2 regions of the Rahnella variigena genome follow, and region 1 is predicted to be linked to the other one. Evidence: riboswitches for the same ligand, from Rfam matches in the RefSeq annotation. Region 1 holds a riboswitch; the other holds the start of a gene.

Region 1 (8,096 bases):
CATCCAGCGGATAGCGACGAAGCGGCTGTAAAGTCACCTCACAAGCCAGTTCGGCATTCTTACACAGCGACATAAAATCGCCGGCTTCAGCGCGGGTTTCTTTGTACTCCGGCAAATAACGGCCAGCCTGACGCATCATCCACACCGGTGTAATGTCCACTGGCTGACGTAACAAAGCACGCAGGTAACGGTCGTTTTTCAACTCATTCATTCTTGCTCTTTCCTTCAATATTCGGGCCGCCCGACAATCATATGACGGCATTCTATCACGCAAAACTGACGCTAGACCTCGTCGTCTTCGCTTTCTGCGCGGCACTGCGCAACTGTGTCTTCAATCAGACGACGGGCAATCGTGCCGGGCGGTGGCAGCTGTGGCAGCTGGTCAAAGCGGTACCAGTCAGCGTTAAGCAGCTCTTTCGGGTCGTGTTTAATATCGCCGCTGTCGTAATCCGCCATAAATGCCATCATCAGCGAATTGGGGAACGGCCACGGTTGGGAACTGACGTAACGGACATTCTTCACGCGGATATTACTTTCTTCCATGACCTCGCGAGCCACGGTTTCTTCCAGTGTTTCACCGACTTCAACAAAGCCAGCCAGAACCGTGTGAATGCCATTACGATGACGGACGTGCTGCGCCAGCAAAATCTCATCACCTTTGCGGATTGCTACAATGATGCAGGGCGCAATCTGCGGGTAATAGCGTTCGCGGCAATTCCCGCAAAGTGCGGCCCACTCGGTCTTACTGACGTGCATTTCATGCCCGCAGTATCCGCAGAACTTATGAGAACGATAAAATTCTGACAGCTGCACGCCGCGCCCGACCAGCTGGAATAATCCGCGATCCTGATCCAGCAGCTGACGGGCAGAAACCATATGATTTGGCATTGTCTGACGGACCAGCCAGACAGGTTCACCCTGCCATTCACCAATCTGACGCGCCGTTTTACCGGTCAGAGAATATTGTGCGGCGCTGCCAAACGGCAGTTCGCCCTCAGGCAGCCACAGCTTGCCTTCCTGGCTGATAACCCACCAGCCGTTATGTTGCTCAGTAATCTGTAATTCCATAATTGTTGTTGCATAACCTCGTCGGGACTGACAATCTGAGTAAGATATTCACATATTAGTAACTTTTAGTTACTTTTTTATCGCTCACGGAGTCAACCATGCTAAATCGTCTGGAAAGACTGACCCAACGCGTTGGTGGCAGTAATGAGTTAGTGGATCAATGGCTGCACGCGCGCAAAGAGCTGCTGGTTTCGTACTGCACTTTGGTCGGCCTGAAACCCAATAAAGAAAAACATACCCCTCTCAACGAAAAAGCGCTGGATAACTTTTGCCATAACCTGGTGGACTATCTTTCTGCCGGTCATTTCCATCTGTATCAGCGGATCATTGATGAAGTCGAAGGTGCGAACAGTCCGATAAAATTGCAGGCTGCGAAAATATACCCTGCACTGGAGCTGAACACTGAAGCTATCATGGCTTTCCATGATAGTTACACTGAAAATGATATTGATGATGACAATGCTTTCGCATTTCATTATGCATTATCCGATGTAGGTGAAGCGTTGGATGCGCGTTTTCAGCTGGAAGATCAATTGATTATTCTGGCATTTGACCGCAGCAATCATGAAGAAAAACCCCCTGCAAATGAAGAACATCTCGCCAGACCGGCTTAACGCTTTGTCACATTAAAACTCTGCACCTGTTTGTGGTTTTAATTGTAGTTTTAGTTGTAGTTTCAAAAAACGCCTCCTATATTGAGGCTTCTTGTCGGAGTGCCTAGCGCATAATTTTCTCGCGAAGATTACGCCAGGCTGAGACCGTTAATTCGGGATCCGCGGAACCTGATCGGGTTAGTACCCGCGAAGGGAACAAGAGTAATGTTATGCGTTCAGCTCACTCTGGCATTCGCCTGCATCAGGCCGCCTGTGCTGCACCGCCCATTTTTACTCCTGCCGTAAACCTCCAGACAAGCAATTTTCCATCACGTTTTTTTGCGAGGAATTTGCTATGTCGAGTACCCAGAAACCCGTTATTTCCGAAAAGAAAGCGTCTAATCGCCGTGAACAACGTGCGCAGGCTCAGTCGTTTATCGACAGTTTGCAGGGCGAAGCCTTCCCCAATTCCCGCCGTATTTATCTTGAAGGTGACCGCAAAGATATTCGCGTGCCGATGCGTGAAATCCAGCTCAGCCCGACACTGGTCGGCGGTGGCAAAGATAATCCGAAGTTCGAAGAAAACGAAGCCATCCCTGTTTATGACACCGCCGGACCTTACGGGGATCCGTCAGCAGTTATCGACGTGCACACCGGTCTGGAAAAATTACGTGCCCGCTGGATAAAAGAGCGTGCGGACACGGAGGAACTCCCACAGGTCAGCTCCGGCTTTACCCAGCAACGGCTGGCGGACGAAGGGCTGGATCATCTGCGCTTCGAACATCTGCCGCGTCCGCGTAAAGCCATGTCTGGCAAAAATGTTACGCAACTGCATTACGCACGCAAAGGCACGATTACCCCGGAAATGGAGTTCATCGCCATTCGCGAAAACATGGGCCGCGAGCGGATCCGTGGTGAGATTTTGCGCCAGCAACACCCCGGTGAAAGCTTTGGCGCGCATTTGCCTGCCAATATCACCGCAGAGTTTGTGCGTCAGGAGGTCGCCGCCGGGCGTGCGATTATTCCTGCTAACATCAACCATCCTGAATCAGAGCCGATGATCATCGGGCGTAATTTCCTGGTGAAAGTGAACGCTAATATCGGCAACTCAGCGGTGACATCATCCATCGAAGAAGAAGTCGAGAAGCTGGTGTGGTCAACGCGCTGGGGCGCAGACACCGTGATGGATCTCTCCACCGGCCGTTATATTCATGAAACCCGCGAATGGATCCTGCGTAACAGCCCGGTGCCGATCGGCACGGTGCCGATTTATCAGGCGCTGGAAAAAGTGAACGGCGTGGCCGAAGACCTGAACTGGGAAATGTTCCGCGATACCCTGCTGGAACAGGCCGAGCAAGGCGTCGATTACTTCACCATTCATGCCGGTGTCTTGCTGCGTTACGTGCCGATGACGGCCAAACGTCTGACCGGCATTGTGTCGCGTGGTGGTTCGATTATGGCGAAATGGTGTCTGTCACATCATCGCGAAAGTTTCCTGTTTGAGCATTTTCGTGAAATTTGCGAAATCTGCGCCGCCTACGATGTCTCCCTTTCATTGGGCGACGGCTTACGTCCGGGCTCAATTCAGGATGCCAATGACGAAGCACAATTCGCTGAATTACGCACGCTGGGCGAACTGACCAAAATTGCCTGGGAATACGATGTGCAGGTGATGATCGAAGGTCCCGGGCATGTGCCGATGCAGATGATCCGACGCAACATGACCGAAGAACTTGAACACTGCCACGAAGCGCCGTTCTATACACTCGGCCCGCTGACCACTGATATCGCGCCGGGTTACGACCACTTCACCTCCGGTATTGGTGCGGCGATGATTGGATGGTTTGGCTGCGCCATGCTGTGTTATGTCACGCCAAAAGAGCATCTCGGCCTGCCGAACAAAGAAGACGTTAAGCAGGGTTTGATTACCTACAAAATCGCAGCACACGCCGCCGATTTAGCCAAAGGTCATCCGGGTGCGCAAATCCGCGATAACGCCATGTCCAAAGCGCGTTTTGAATTCCGCTGGGAAGACCAGTTCAATCTGGCTCTGGATCCGGCCACTGCCCGCGCTTACCACGATGAAACGCTGCCGCAGGAATCCGGCAAAGTTGCTCACTTCTGCTCGATGTGCGGTCCGAAATTCTGCTCAATGAAAATCACTCAGGAAGTTCGCGATTACGCCGCCGCGCTGGAAGCCAAAGCCCAGCCAATAGAACTCGTTGAATCCGGCATGGCGCAAATGTCGGCCGAATTCCGTTCACGCGGCAGCGAGCTTTATCACCCTGCCACGGAGATCAACAAATGAATCAGTCCGCTCAGCCCTTTCCTGCCGTTCCTTTTCACCTCGGTTTATATCCGGTCGTTGATACTGTGGAATGGATCGCCCGCCTGCTGGAAGCAGGGGTTAAAACGCTGCAACTGCGTGTAAAAGATTTACCCGATGAAGAAGTCGAGCCAGCAATAATCGAGGCCATCGCACTAGGGAAAAAATATCAGGCGCGGTTATTCATCAACGATTACTGGCGTCTGGCGGTAAAACATCAGGCTTATGGCGTGCATCTGGGTCAGGAAGATCTGGATACTGCCGATCTTGCGGTAATCCGTCAGGCAGGTTTACGACTGGGCGTTTCCACCCATGACGATACAGAAATGGCGCGCGCTGTCGCCGTGAATCCTTCATATATCGCACTCGGACATATCTTCCCGACGCAGACCAAGGACATGCCGTCAGCCCCCCAGGGTCTGGAAGAACTTTCCCGACATATTAAGCAACTCGACGGAAGATTCCCGACGGTAGCTATTGGCGGGATCAGCATTGAACGCGCGCCGTCGGTTCTCGATTGCGGCGTCGGCAGCATTGCCGTGGTCAGCGCCATTACGCAGGCAGCGGACTGGCGTGCCGCTACCGCCGAACTGCTGGCTTTATGCGCCAGCAAGGTGCCGGAAGATGCTTAACGACGCGGCATTTATGCGTTACAGCCGCCAGCTGATGCTGGAAGAATTCGGCCCGCAGGCGCAGGAAAAGTTACAGGCGGCAAAAGTGCTGATCGTAGGTCTTGGCGGTCTCGGCTCTCCCGCAGCCCTGTATCTGGCGGCTGCGGGCGTCGGCACGCTGATTCTGGCCGATGACGATCAATTGCACATCACTAATCTTCAGCGGCAAATTCTCTACCGCACAGCGGATCTCGATCAGCCCAAAGCCGCTCTGGCAAAGCGTGAGCTGCTGCGCCTGAATCCGCTTTGCGAAGCCGTGGCGATCACGGAACGACTGTCGGGAGAAGCTTTAACCCGTGCCATATCAGATGCTGATATCGTTTTGGATTGCAGCGACAACATGGAAACCAGACACGCGGTCAATAAAGCCTGCGTGGATGCCGGTAAAACGTTAATCAGCGGCAGTGCCGTCGGATTCAGTGGGCAGCTTCTGGTAATTGAAGCCCCCTACACTCACGGCTGTTATGCCTGTTTGTATCCGGATCAGGAAACCGTGCAACGTGATTGCCGGACATCCGGCGTACTCGGGCCAGTTGTGGGCACCATCGGCATATTACAGGCACTCGAAGCACTGAAAATTCTGGCAGGTCTGCCTTCGGTTCTGAGCGGCAAACTGCGGCTGTTCGACGGAAAAACACAAAACTGGCGTTCGCTGCAACTCACGCGATCGTCAAGCTGTGCCGTCTGCGGAGGCCACGCGTGAACATTCTGGTTAATGATGAATCTCACCACTTCAGTCAACCGCTCACGTTACTTGCCCTGCTCGATGAACTGGCGTTAAAGCCAGCAGGCAGCGCGCTGGCAGTTAATCAGGTCATTATTCCCCGTGATAACTGGCCTGCTCACTTGCTGGAAGACGGTGATGAGATTTTGCTCTTTCAGGCGATAGCCGGAGGCTGACATGTTAAAAATTGCTGATACCACATTCACATCGCACCTTTTTACAGGTACGGGAAAATTCGCCAGTCCGGCATTGATGCAACAGGCGCTGGCCGCATCCGGCTCTCAGCTGGTGACCATGGCGATGAAGCGGGTCGATCTGCGCCGCGGGGGAGACGATATTTTGTCTCCCCTGCAGCAACTCGGCGTGCGTTTGCTGCCGAATACTTCAGGGGCTAAAACGGCGGAAGAAGCGGTGTTTGCCGCGCAACTGGCAAGAGAAGCGTTGGGAACAAACTGGGTGAAACTCGAAATTCACCCGGATGTAAAATATCTGCTGCCTGATGCCGTTGAAACGTTGAAAGCCGCAGAGATTCTGGTGAAACAAGGCTTCGTGGTTCTGCCGTATTGCAGCGCGGATCCGGTGCTGTGTAAGCGTCTGGAGGAAGCGGGTTGCGCAGCGGTCATGCCGCTGGGTGCGCCAATCGGTTCCAATCAGGGGCTGCAAACCCGCGAGTTTCTGCAAATCATCATCGAACAGGCGCGTATTCCTGTGGTGGTGGATGCCGGTATTGGCGCGCCGAGCCAGGCCGCGCAAGCGCTGGAAATGGGTGCCGATGCTGTGCTGGTCAATACCGCGATTGCCGTCGCGGGCGATCCGGTAGAGATGGCTACCGCATTCCGCCTCGCGGTTCAGGCCGGAGTCATTGCCCGCCAGAGTGGTTTAGGCGGCAGACAGCGACACGCCAGTGCATCGAGCCCGCTGACCGGTTTTCTCAATACCTCACAGGCGACGTCATGAGCAGCTTTACGGATGTCTGGTCTGCGCTGAACTGGGATGACCTTTCGCTGCGCATTAACAGTAAAACAACACGTGACGTCGAACGGGCGCTCAGCCGGAATAAAATCGACCGTGAGGGTTTTATGGCGTTAATTTCTCCGGCGGCGCTGCCTTATCTGGAACCCATGGCGCAGCGGGCTCAACAACTCACGCGCCAGCGCTTCGGCAACACGGTGAATTTCTTCGCACCGCTGTATTTATCCAATCTTTGCGCCAACGAATGTACTTATTGCGGCTTTTCGATGAGCAATAAAATCAAACGTAAAACGCTGGATAAGGATGAAATCGGGCGGGAATGCGAAGCGCTGAATGCGCTGGGCTTCAAACATCTGTTGCTGGTCACCGGCGAACACAAAGGGAAAGTTGGCATGGACTATTTTCGCCGTCACTTCCCGGCGATCAGAAACCATTTTGATTCGCTGATGATTGAAGTTCAGCCGCTGCAACAGGAAGAATATGCTGAGCTGAAAACGCTGGGACTGGATGGCGTGCTGGTTTATCAGGAAACCTATCACGCGCCGACGTATGCATTACATCATCTGCGAGGCCAGAAACAGGATTTCTTCTGGCGACTGGAAACACCAGACCGGCTCGGACGAGCGGGAATTGATAAAATCGGGCTGGGTGCACTGTTCGGACTTTCAGGAAACTGGCGGACTGACAGTTATATGGTGGCCGAGCATTTGCTGTATCTGCAACAAACTTACTGGCAAAGCCGTTATTCGGTGGCGTTTCCGAGATTGCGTCCTTGCGCCGGTGGAATAGAACCGGCGTCATTGCTGGAAGAAAATCAGCTTGTTCAGCTGATATGCGCTTTCAGAATGCTGGCACCGGATGTCGAGCTTTCACTGTCTACACGCGAATCACCTTATTTCCGCGATCACGTCATTCCGCTGGCGATCAACACCGTCAGTGCCGGATCTAAAACACAGCCCGGCGGCTATGCTGACGATCATCCGGAGCTTGAGCAATTTGCTCCGCACGATAACCGATCGCCACAACGCGTTGCGCAAGCATTAACGCAAGCCGGGCTTCAGCCGGTGTGGAAAGACTGGGACAGTTTTTTGGGGCGCGTCTCGCAGGAAAATGTCGGTGGATGGCAAACCGGTAAACTCTCAGGAATGCAGATTCCATAAAATGATTTTGCCCCTCGCGCCAGCAGGCCGGGGGCATTACTGTGCTTTTGCCGCTGCATATTCGCAGATGGCCGGCGCCACTCATCCCGGCGCTGCTTCCAAATAGCCGGAACAGGTTATCGTCCAGTTCCCTGTTCCGGCTCCTCTTTCTCAGCATTATCAATTCCCAGATTTCAGGCAAAAAAAAACCGCCCCCGAAGGAGCGGTTTTATGCGTTTCGACAGAAGACGATTAATCGTCGCTGTTACCGAAACCTGCGTTCAGCAGTTCAGCCAGGTTAGCCGTTGCTTCATCCGCGCTGACTTGCGGTACAACTGGCACTTCGCCCTGAGCTTTACGGCGTGCACGATCCTGGTGATAAGCGTAACCGGTACCGGCTGGGATCAGACGGCCAACGATAACGTTCTCTTTCAGGCCACGCAGTTCATCACGTTTACCGGCAACAGCCGCTTCGGTAAGAACGCGCGTGGTTTCCTGGAACGACGCAGCAGAGATGAAGGATTCGGTCGCCAGGGATGCCTTGGTGATACCGAGCAGGTCACGGCTGAATGTTGCCGTGATTTTGCCTTCAGCTTCCAGCTT
Region 2 (8,096 bases), 3.2 Mb from region 1:
CACCTGCGCCGCCGAGTATGGCTTTGAAAAATGTCGTGATGTCGAATTCCATTTTTAATCTCCCTGATAACGAAAGGCAGATTACTCAAGTTTTAAAACACCTGCAAATTAAAACGGAATTTGTGATAGTTATATTTTCATAGTTACGAGGCCTGTTCCAAAAAACATAACGCCAGAATGCTGGGGGGATACCCTTGCATTAATAAATGTTCAGGTAACATAAAACGTTATTTCAGATGCGCCGTGAACCCATTTATCCCCGGTGTAATGTCCGGCTGCAGTGTCAGTACCGGAATATCACATCACCGCCATTTTGCTGACGGCATCCAGCGCGGATTTCCATTCATCAGTGGCTGCGTGAGTTTATTGCTGATTCAGTATGAAAAAAGGCAGCCAACTGGCTGCCCTGATTGTGATGCGGTGACGAAAATTACTCGTTAAACAACTTGGTGTCGTTCGCCAGACTATCAACCACGGTTTTCAAATCGTTCGCAGTGACTTTTTGTGTATCGTTAGAAACTTGTTTTCCGAAGCCCTTACGGACGACTTTAATTACCGGTTTGCCGGTTGCTGAGTCAATAAGCTCGCCTTCGAAATACACTTCGGTATCACGTGTGCGGTGGCCGGTCGCGGTTTCAGTACCGGCAATGACCAGGGCAACCGGGATCACTTCATAGAATTGCAGACCTTCAGCCGAAGTATTCACACCGGTGATTGCACCTTTGAAGATCAAGGTACGCGGCCCCGCGTGATCTGTCAGAGGCAAACGCTCAGCGAGCGCAGGTTTCATACGGCTGTTAGCATAATCCAGAACGCCCTGCAGGGTTTCCTTGCTGATTTGCTCAGTAGGCTGAGGCTCTGGATAGAACTTAATCGGTTCGTATTTTATGTAGGAGTAGTTGGCTTTTTTGAACGAAGGGTCAATCCAGCGAAGAACCGGACTGCCACCTGCGGTTTTAACTTCCTTAAGGCCGGAATAGTCCCCCAGGAAGCCTGAGAATTTATCCGCTTGTGTGACGTGGTTGGTACAACCGGCTAAAAACAGCACGCCAGCGACTGCAGCAACCTGCATCAGTTTTATTCTTTTCATTCGTACCCTCGAAATATTTTAAGGAAGACCAAGTATGTATAGCACTGCTGCGGAATTTAACCTCTTAACTAAAAAGAAAAATTGATATCCGTCAGGATCGCGAAAAAACGGTTATGTGAGGTAATCATTTCTTCTTTAATTATTTTTTTGATGAATGAAATAGATAGTATTCGCCCTTTGGACTTTCCCCTGTAGCCATGATGTTCCAGCCTTTTGACAGGTAAAAATCGACTGATTTTTTACTCTTTACTAAACATTTCAGAGAGCCCTGACGGGTAAACGTCTCTTGCGCAGCCTCAAGCAACGCCGAACCTGCGCCGGTTCCCTGATATTTGGGATCGACAAACAGGTTATGCAGGAAATCCTCCTGAGTGAAAATCGAGGCGAAGCCCAGCAAATGTCCGTCACGTTCGGCGACCAGTATCTTTTCGCCGATAACAGCACGATCAAAATCTTCCAGCTGAAAATCATCCTCCAGCCATGTCCAGGTGTGCTTTCGTGAGGCCAGATACAACGTGCGTAAAAACGGGCGGTCTGCTTCTTCATAAGGCCGGATTTTGAGGGGTGATGGCAAAGAAAGCTCCTGAGAATTTTTTATCATCAAAGTCTGTGGTTTAGGTTTGTTTTCCGATACTGCCAGTGAAGTGCGGCGAGTTCAATTACGTTGACTTAACGATTTTATATCGCATTTCCTGATTGATATTCTGACCCTCGCCACCAATAATGCTTCCTTGACTCGGGGTGCCCGCTGTAAAGCAGGGCTGAGATTTTACCCGTATTACCTGATCTGGATTATGCCAGCGTAGGGAAGTCAGGTATCTCTCCTGATACCGCCTTCTTTAGCGCCGGTAGGGAGACTTATGAATACCCGACCTACCTTGTTGCCCGGCTCTACAGCCGCCACTTCTCTGAAACAACTCCGCCTCTCTGCGCCGCTGGTCCACTGCCTGACCAACGACGTCGTGCAATCTTTTACTGCCAATATCCTGCTGGCGCTGGGGGCGTCCCCGGCGATGGTGGTTGATCCCGCCGAAGCCGCGCAGTTCAGTGCCATTGCTGATGCTTTGCTGGTGAATGTCGGCACGCTGACCCGTCCTCACGCCGATGCGATGCTGGCAGCTGTTCACGCGGCAGATCTGGCCGGAAAGCCGTGGGTACTGGATCCGGTCGCTGTCGGTGGCCTGAGCTGGCGAACCGAATTTTGCCTTGAACTCATCACGCTTAAACCTGCTGCAATTCGTGGTAATGCGTCCGAAATTCTTGCGCTCAGCGGACTCAGCGGCTCCGGCCGCGGCGTTGACAGCGGCGACGACTCCCTGTCAGCTTTACCTGCCGCACAACAGCTGGCGCGTAACACCGGCGCGATTGTCGCTGTCACGGGTGAAACGGATTATGTCACTGACGGCGAACGTAGCCGGGCCGTAGCAGGCGGGCATCCGATGATGACACGCATTGTCGGTACCGGATGCGCACTGTCAGCTGTGGTGGCGGCCTTTGTGGCTTTACCGGGCGACCGGCTGGATAACGTTGCTGCTGCCTGCCGGGTGATGTCATGTGCCGGTGAACGTGCCTGTGCGGCCGTAAACGGACCGGGCAGTTTCACGCCTCAGTTCCTCGATAATCTTTATTTGATAGATGAGCAGTGGCTGAACGGGGAGGGGATGCAATGAAACGGATTAATGCACTGACGATTGCCGGCACAGATCCGAGCGGTGGAGCGGGGATCCAGGCAGATTTGAAAGCCTTCTCGGCGCTGGGTGCGTACGGTACCAGCGTGATCACCGCGCTGGTGGCGCAGAATACCCGCGGCGTGCAGTCAGTTTATAACATCGAGCCGAAGTTTGTTTCAGCGCAGCTGGATTCCGTACTGAGCGACGTGCGTATAGACAGTGCGAAAATCGGCATGCTGGCAAACAGTCAGATAGTGGAAGTGGTTGCGGAGCGGCTCAGACATTATCAGCCGCCCTTTGTGGTACTGGATACCGTTATGCTGGCGAAAAGTGGCGATCCGCTGCTACTGCCGGAAGCCGTGGATGCCGTGCGCCGTTTGCTGATCCCGCAGGTATCCATTATTACGCCAAATCTGCCGGAAGCCGCCGCGTTGCTGGAGTGTGCGACAGCGACTAATGAAACCGAAATGCGAGAGCAGGGAGAAGCACTACTGGCGATGGGATGTGGCGCGGTGCTGATGAAAGGCGGTCATCTGAGTGATGAGGAAAGTCCTGACTGGCTGTTTATGGCCGGTTCACGCGAGCGGTTTACCGCGCCGCGTGTGGACACCCGTCACACTCATGGCACGGGGTGTACGTTATCTGCGGCACTTGCAGCATTGCGACCGCGTCATAACAACTGGGCCGATACCGTACGCGAAGCCAAAGAATATTTGCAGCAGGCGCTGATGCAGGCCGATTCCCTGGAGGTTGGTCACGGCATCGGCCCGGTCCATCATTTCCACCGCTGGTGGTGACAGCAGATTAAGCGCGGCGCTGGGTTTCACTCAGCGCCTGTTCAGCCTGATGAAATTTAATCAGAGCCTGTTGCAGATGCACGGCGTCAAATGGGTTCAGCGGATAGAATTTCTCCTCTTTACGCGGACGCAGCATGATGCGGATTTTGTTCGCTGAAACCCTTTCAAACAGATAGCTGGCGATATCCTCGTTTTCTTCGTCCTTCCATGACAGCAGCAATGCGGCGTGCTCACCGGTGCGGCGGCCAATAAATTGTTCGTGCGACCACAAGCCTTCAAATTCGCCATCTTTTTGTAGTTTTTTACCGCTGAACCACGATGATTCTGCCAGAGTCCACAAAGCCTGTGGCGAGATTTCCTGATGTAACTGACGCCACAGCGGGCGGTTGTTGTCCATCTGCCAGCAGGCCATGCCGAGATAATCATTAAGCTCGCGCCAGTCACCTTCCAGCCTTTCCCGTAACTCAGGATCCTGCACATGGATAAATTGTTGCAGGCCGGTCGCCTGTTCGCCCAGTTTGTTATAGGCAATAACGGTCATTGTGCGCGGCTTGCGACGGAAGGTCACCCACAACAAAAATTTAGGGATGCGGAAGGTAATCGCCTGGACGGTGAGTTTGTAACGGTTGCCACGGGATAGCACCAGGCCATTCGACGTGCCGCGCTTATCCTGATAATTTCTGACGACCACAACGCTGTTCTGGCCCATCCAGCCCATCACGTAATGTTCTTTTTCACTTTCAGCCACATCCAGATCTTGCACGATTTGCGTGACTTTCTCGTTATCGAGTTGAGAGAGGGAAAGTGACTGATCGGCGCTGTAATAGCTTTTATTCAGGGAGACGGCAGCTGGCATAAGAGTATCCACGGTGTTGGTGTGGTTTACAGCTTACACTAAGTTGTCATACAGATTTTAGGGCTAACCCGCAAAATTTGCACTTCGTCGTAAACTGTCTGTGTCACAGAGGCGGTTATTAATGAGGGCAAGGACGAAATTTTACGAGGCGTCTCGACAAAAATAACATGGACTATTGTTAATTGCAGAGTGCGGATTATTATTTCGGCATTATTTTGATGCGCGGGAATAAGCAGGATATATGGCGTTACATGAAAAGGTAATTTGCGAAACATTATCGACGATGAATGCGGCTTTCGTTCAGTTAAATGTCCCGCTTATTATAAGGCGTATTCGCCGGAGTGATATTATCTGGCAGCAGCGTCGTGCGAGACGAAATTTACTGCAACCTGAGAAAAACCTGCTTAACTGGCAATGGTTATTTAAGCAGTATAGAAAAAATAAACCACGTGAATCTGGTTTAGAACAGACGGCATATGTGTTCTGTCTCAACAATTCTCAGCAGGAGCGGGCTGCGTTCTTGCTAAAGTCATGCCGGCCTGTGACCGGACCTCTGGAGTTAAACTCGCTGGAGAATTTCTATCGCAAGACAAAAGGGCATCCTCTCTTAGGAAAAATGCTACGTTACAGTTTAAGCATGATGGTTATCTATGCCGACAGTTTTAATGAAAATGAAATATTGAAAAAAGAGAGTGCTAAATTCATTATTAAGGATATTGTTAACGAAGCTGTTATGAGCTTTTATACCTATGAAGCGCCAATGACTCAGGTGGCTGGAAAGATGGAATGCGAGTCTACGTACTATTTGTTGAATGAATATGTGAAAGCTAATTTTGTCAATCGACATTGTTAGTAATTGATTTAATCATTTTTAATAATACTGGATATATAACCGATATAATTTACTTATCAGGAGTTGCACATGGAATTGGACATGGAAAAAATGCGTCATTTGACCCCACGACAGGTGAAGATGGTGGAGAAAATTGTCGGATTTCTGAGATATTGCGATGAGATACGTCCAGAGGGAGACGCAGACGATCTCGACGTCTTTGGTCCGCCGGAAGCTTACTATCATCCATCTAACAACTTCAGTAAATTACCCTGAAGTGACTTCATGTCTCCCCGCGTTGGTGTCGATTTCATAATGCGGGGATAAATCGGTTACTCGGCATCAAACCAGTCGCTGTTTTGCTCGGCAATCGGTGTGATGGTTGAAATCATTTCCTGCAGATGGATACGGATGGCTTTTTCAGCGGCATCCGGGTCACGGGCTTTGAGCCCTTCAAAGATGGCGTAGTGCTGCGCAATGAGACTTTCCGGAGGCGACACCCTACTCAGCGTTAAAAAGCGCACGCGATCCATCGTCGCTTTAATGTGTTCGACCGTTTCCCACGCCAGTTTGCAATCTATGATCTGCGCAATTGTGCGGTGGAATTCATCATCGAGAAGTAAAAATTCCTGCGTCTGCTGACTTTTTGCTGCCAGAGTTTGGCGTTCCAGATTGTGTTCGAGCAGCGCCAGATCTTTATCTGTTGCGACCATTGCCGCACGGCGCACTACGGCAGTTTCGACGGCTTCACGAATGAAACGGCCGTCCGCTACACGTTTAGATGAAATTTTCATCACATAGGTACCGCGCTGCGGCAAAACCTGAACCAGTCCGGCTTCGGCCAGTTTGATAAAGGCTTCGCGAACCGGCTGGCGGGACACATTGAAACGGGTCGATATTTCTTTTTCCGACAGAAATGCTCCCGGTGCGATGGCACAGGTGACGATGTCCTGACGCAAGGTGCGGTAAATCTGCTGATTAACCGGCACATTACTGAGAAATTCAAAGGAGTCTGTCATGGGCAAATGTTGTCTTTATAGTCGGGAAGCCATAATACTAACATGAGTTTTCTCAGGATTTTGAGATTGTTAGCGCAAGAATTACTGTGAATTGATATGTTCACGACAATACAGTTTTTTGTAGGCGGCGGGTGTGATGCCCAGCAGTTTGCGAAATACCCGGCGGAAATAGGCCACATCATTAAAGCCGGTCAGACGAGCAACGTCCGCCACATTACCGGTATTGGCCAGTAAAAGCTTTTCAGCTGCCGTCACCCGTTGCTTATGCAGCGCATCGGTCAGCGTCATCTGGAACGTCAGACGGAAAACCCGCCCGAGATAATCTGCGTTGCAGTGCAGGCGTTCAGCCAGCTCCGTCGCACCCAGCGGTAAATGAAATTGTGTTGTGATCAGCTGGCGCGCTTTATACGCCAGCGCAACGCCAGGACCATCAGGTTCGACGTTGTCCGGCCAGGCGCGGCAGACTTCCTGTAAAAGTAATAGCAAGAACAACTCAAGGGAATTTCCGCCGCGTTCCTGTTCATATAAAAATAATCTGAATAGCGTCAGAATAGTCTCCCGGTCTTTGACTTTACAGTGTTGTGGAATATCCAGCTGTATAGAGGCATTATTTTGCTGTGATTGGATAATTGCCACGTCTTTCACGAAATCAAAATGCAACCAGTAAAATTTTAGGTCAGGATCGAATGTGGTTAGCCCTTTATGTTCACGTCCGGGGAATAATAATAAACTTTCGCCTTCATGCACGTCAAAACGTGTATTTTCCTCCTGCAATGACAAGGTGCCACGGACCACATAAATTAACTCATGCGAACTGAGTCTCCGGGTCGGATGTGTGCCAATTCCTCTTGAAATGAACAGGCCGCCATTTTGAACTTTCACGGGGTAATTTACTGGAAAAGCAAGGCATTCAGTCATTTAACAGGCTTCCGGCGGGATGTTTAAGCCTGACACTAGCACAGGGATGGGCGACTGCCAGTGACGTGGCGGGAGGTTTTGATCTGCTTCACAGATTGAAACTGCAAGTCGGAATTGTCCCGTTTAACTACTTTATCCTCCTCTTGTTGACGTGATGCCTCTGTGCCAGATTGACCGCGTACCTTATTTATTCTTCGGAATGATGTGAATAATCAGCCTTATTTATCCTGTTCCTGTTGCTTATTAATAACGATATAAAAGCGAGGAAAAAACATGTCAACGGATTCCATTAATACCGGCGCATCCCCGGTAACGGGTGAGGGCGGAATAATTTCAGCCAACGCTAAGCTTTCTGTGAGTGAGAAAATAGGTTATGGGCTGGGAGATGCTGGCGGCACGATAATAACCTGTCTGATCACCAGTTTTCTGACATTTTTTTATACCGATGTTTTCGGCCTGACGCCTGCGATTGTCGGCACGCTGTTTATTTCCCTGCGTGTGATTGACGCGATTTCTGATCCACTGATGGGCATTCTGGCTGACCGCACGGAAAGCCGCTGGGGACGTTTCCGGCCGTGGCAGTTGTGGATTGCGTTGCCGATTGGCGTCGTGGGTTTTCTGACGTTTACCGTGCCCGGTCTGAGTGGCGACGCCAAAATTGCCTACGCTTTTTTCACGTATTTTCTGCTGTCCGTGTCTTACACGGCGATCAATGTGCCGTACTGTGCCCTGATTAACACCATGACCACCGATCATCGTGAGGTCATTTCCTGCCAGTCATGGCGTTTTGTGCTCTGCGGTGTGGCGGGATTCATGGTGTCTGTCGGGTTGCCTTGGCTGGTACAGGTGCTGGGCAAGGGGAATGCTGCAGCCGGATATCAGCAGGGTGTCGGTCTGTTGTGCGCCGTTGCGGT

What was found. A riboswitch is a leader RNA that binds a small molecule or an ion and turns the genes downstream of it on or off. The one in region 1 is predicted to bind thiamine pyrophosphate.
Region 2: another riboswitch for thiamine pyrophosphate. It lies ahead of thiM (hydroxyethylthiazole kinase); the one in region 1 lies ahead of thiC (phosphomethylpyrimidine synthase ThiC).

Annotation. Positions count from the first base shown of each region.
Region 1 is NZ_NSDJ01000001.1:1,049,972-1,058,067, reverse strand. It holds gene hemE (uroporphyrinogen decarboxylase) at 1-211, opposite strand, end outside; gene nudC (NAD(+) diphosphatase) at 283-1,068, opposite strand; gene rsd (sigma D regulator) at 1,167-1,682, shown strand; TPP riboswitch at 1,768-1,894, shown strand; gene thiC (phosphomethylpyrimidine synthase ThiC) at 2,017-3,969, shown strand; gene thiE (thiamine phosphate synthase) at 3,966-4,619, shown strand; gene CKQ54_RS04885 (HesA/MoeB/ThiF family protein) at 4,612-5,361, shown strand; gene thiS (sulfur carrier protein ThiS) at 5,358-5,558, shown strand; gene CKQ54_RS04875 (thiazole synthase) at 5,560-6,339, shown strand; gene thiH (2-iminoacetate synthase ThiH) at 6,336-7,514, shown strand; gene rpoC (DNA-directed RNA polymerase subunit beta') at 7,746-8,096, opposite strand, start outside.
Region 2 is NZ_NSDJ01000001.1:4,211,108-4,219,203, reverse strand. It holds gene CKQ54_RS19405 (hypothetical protein) at 1-52, opposite strand, end outside; gene CKQ54_RS19400 (DUF3313 domain-containing protein) at 431-1,090, opposite strand; gene CKQ54_RS19395 (GNAT family N-acetyltransferase) at 1,230-1,691, opposite strand; TPP riboswitch at 1,818-1,916, shown strand; gene thiM (hydroxyethylthiazole kinase) at 1,951-2,760, shown strand; gene thiD (bifunctional hydroxymethylpyrimidine kinase/phosphomethylpyrimidine kinase) at 2,757-3,557, shown strand; gene CKQ54_RS19380 (hypothetical protein) at 3,565-4,413, opposite strand; gene CKQ54_RS19375 (hypothetical protein) at 4,655-5,266, shown strand; gene CKQ54_RS19370 (hypothetical protein) at 5,336-5,521, shown strand; gene CKQ54_RS19365 (GntR family transcriptional regulator) at 5,578-6,264, opposite strand; gene CKQ54_RS19360 (AraC family transcriptional regulator) at 6,346-7,182, opposite strand; gene CKQ54_RS19355 (MFS transporter) at 7,456-8,096, shown strand, end outside.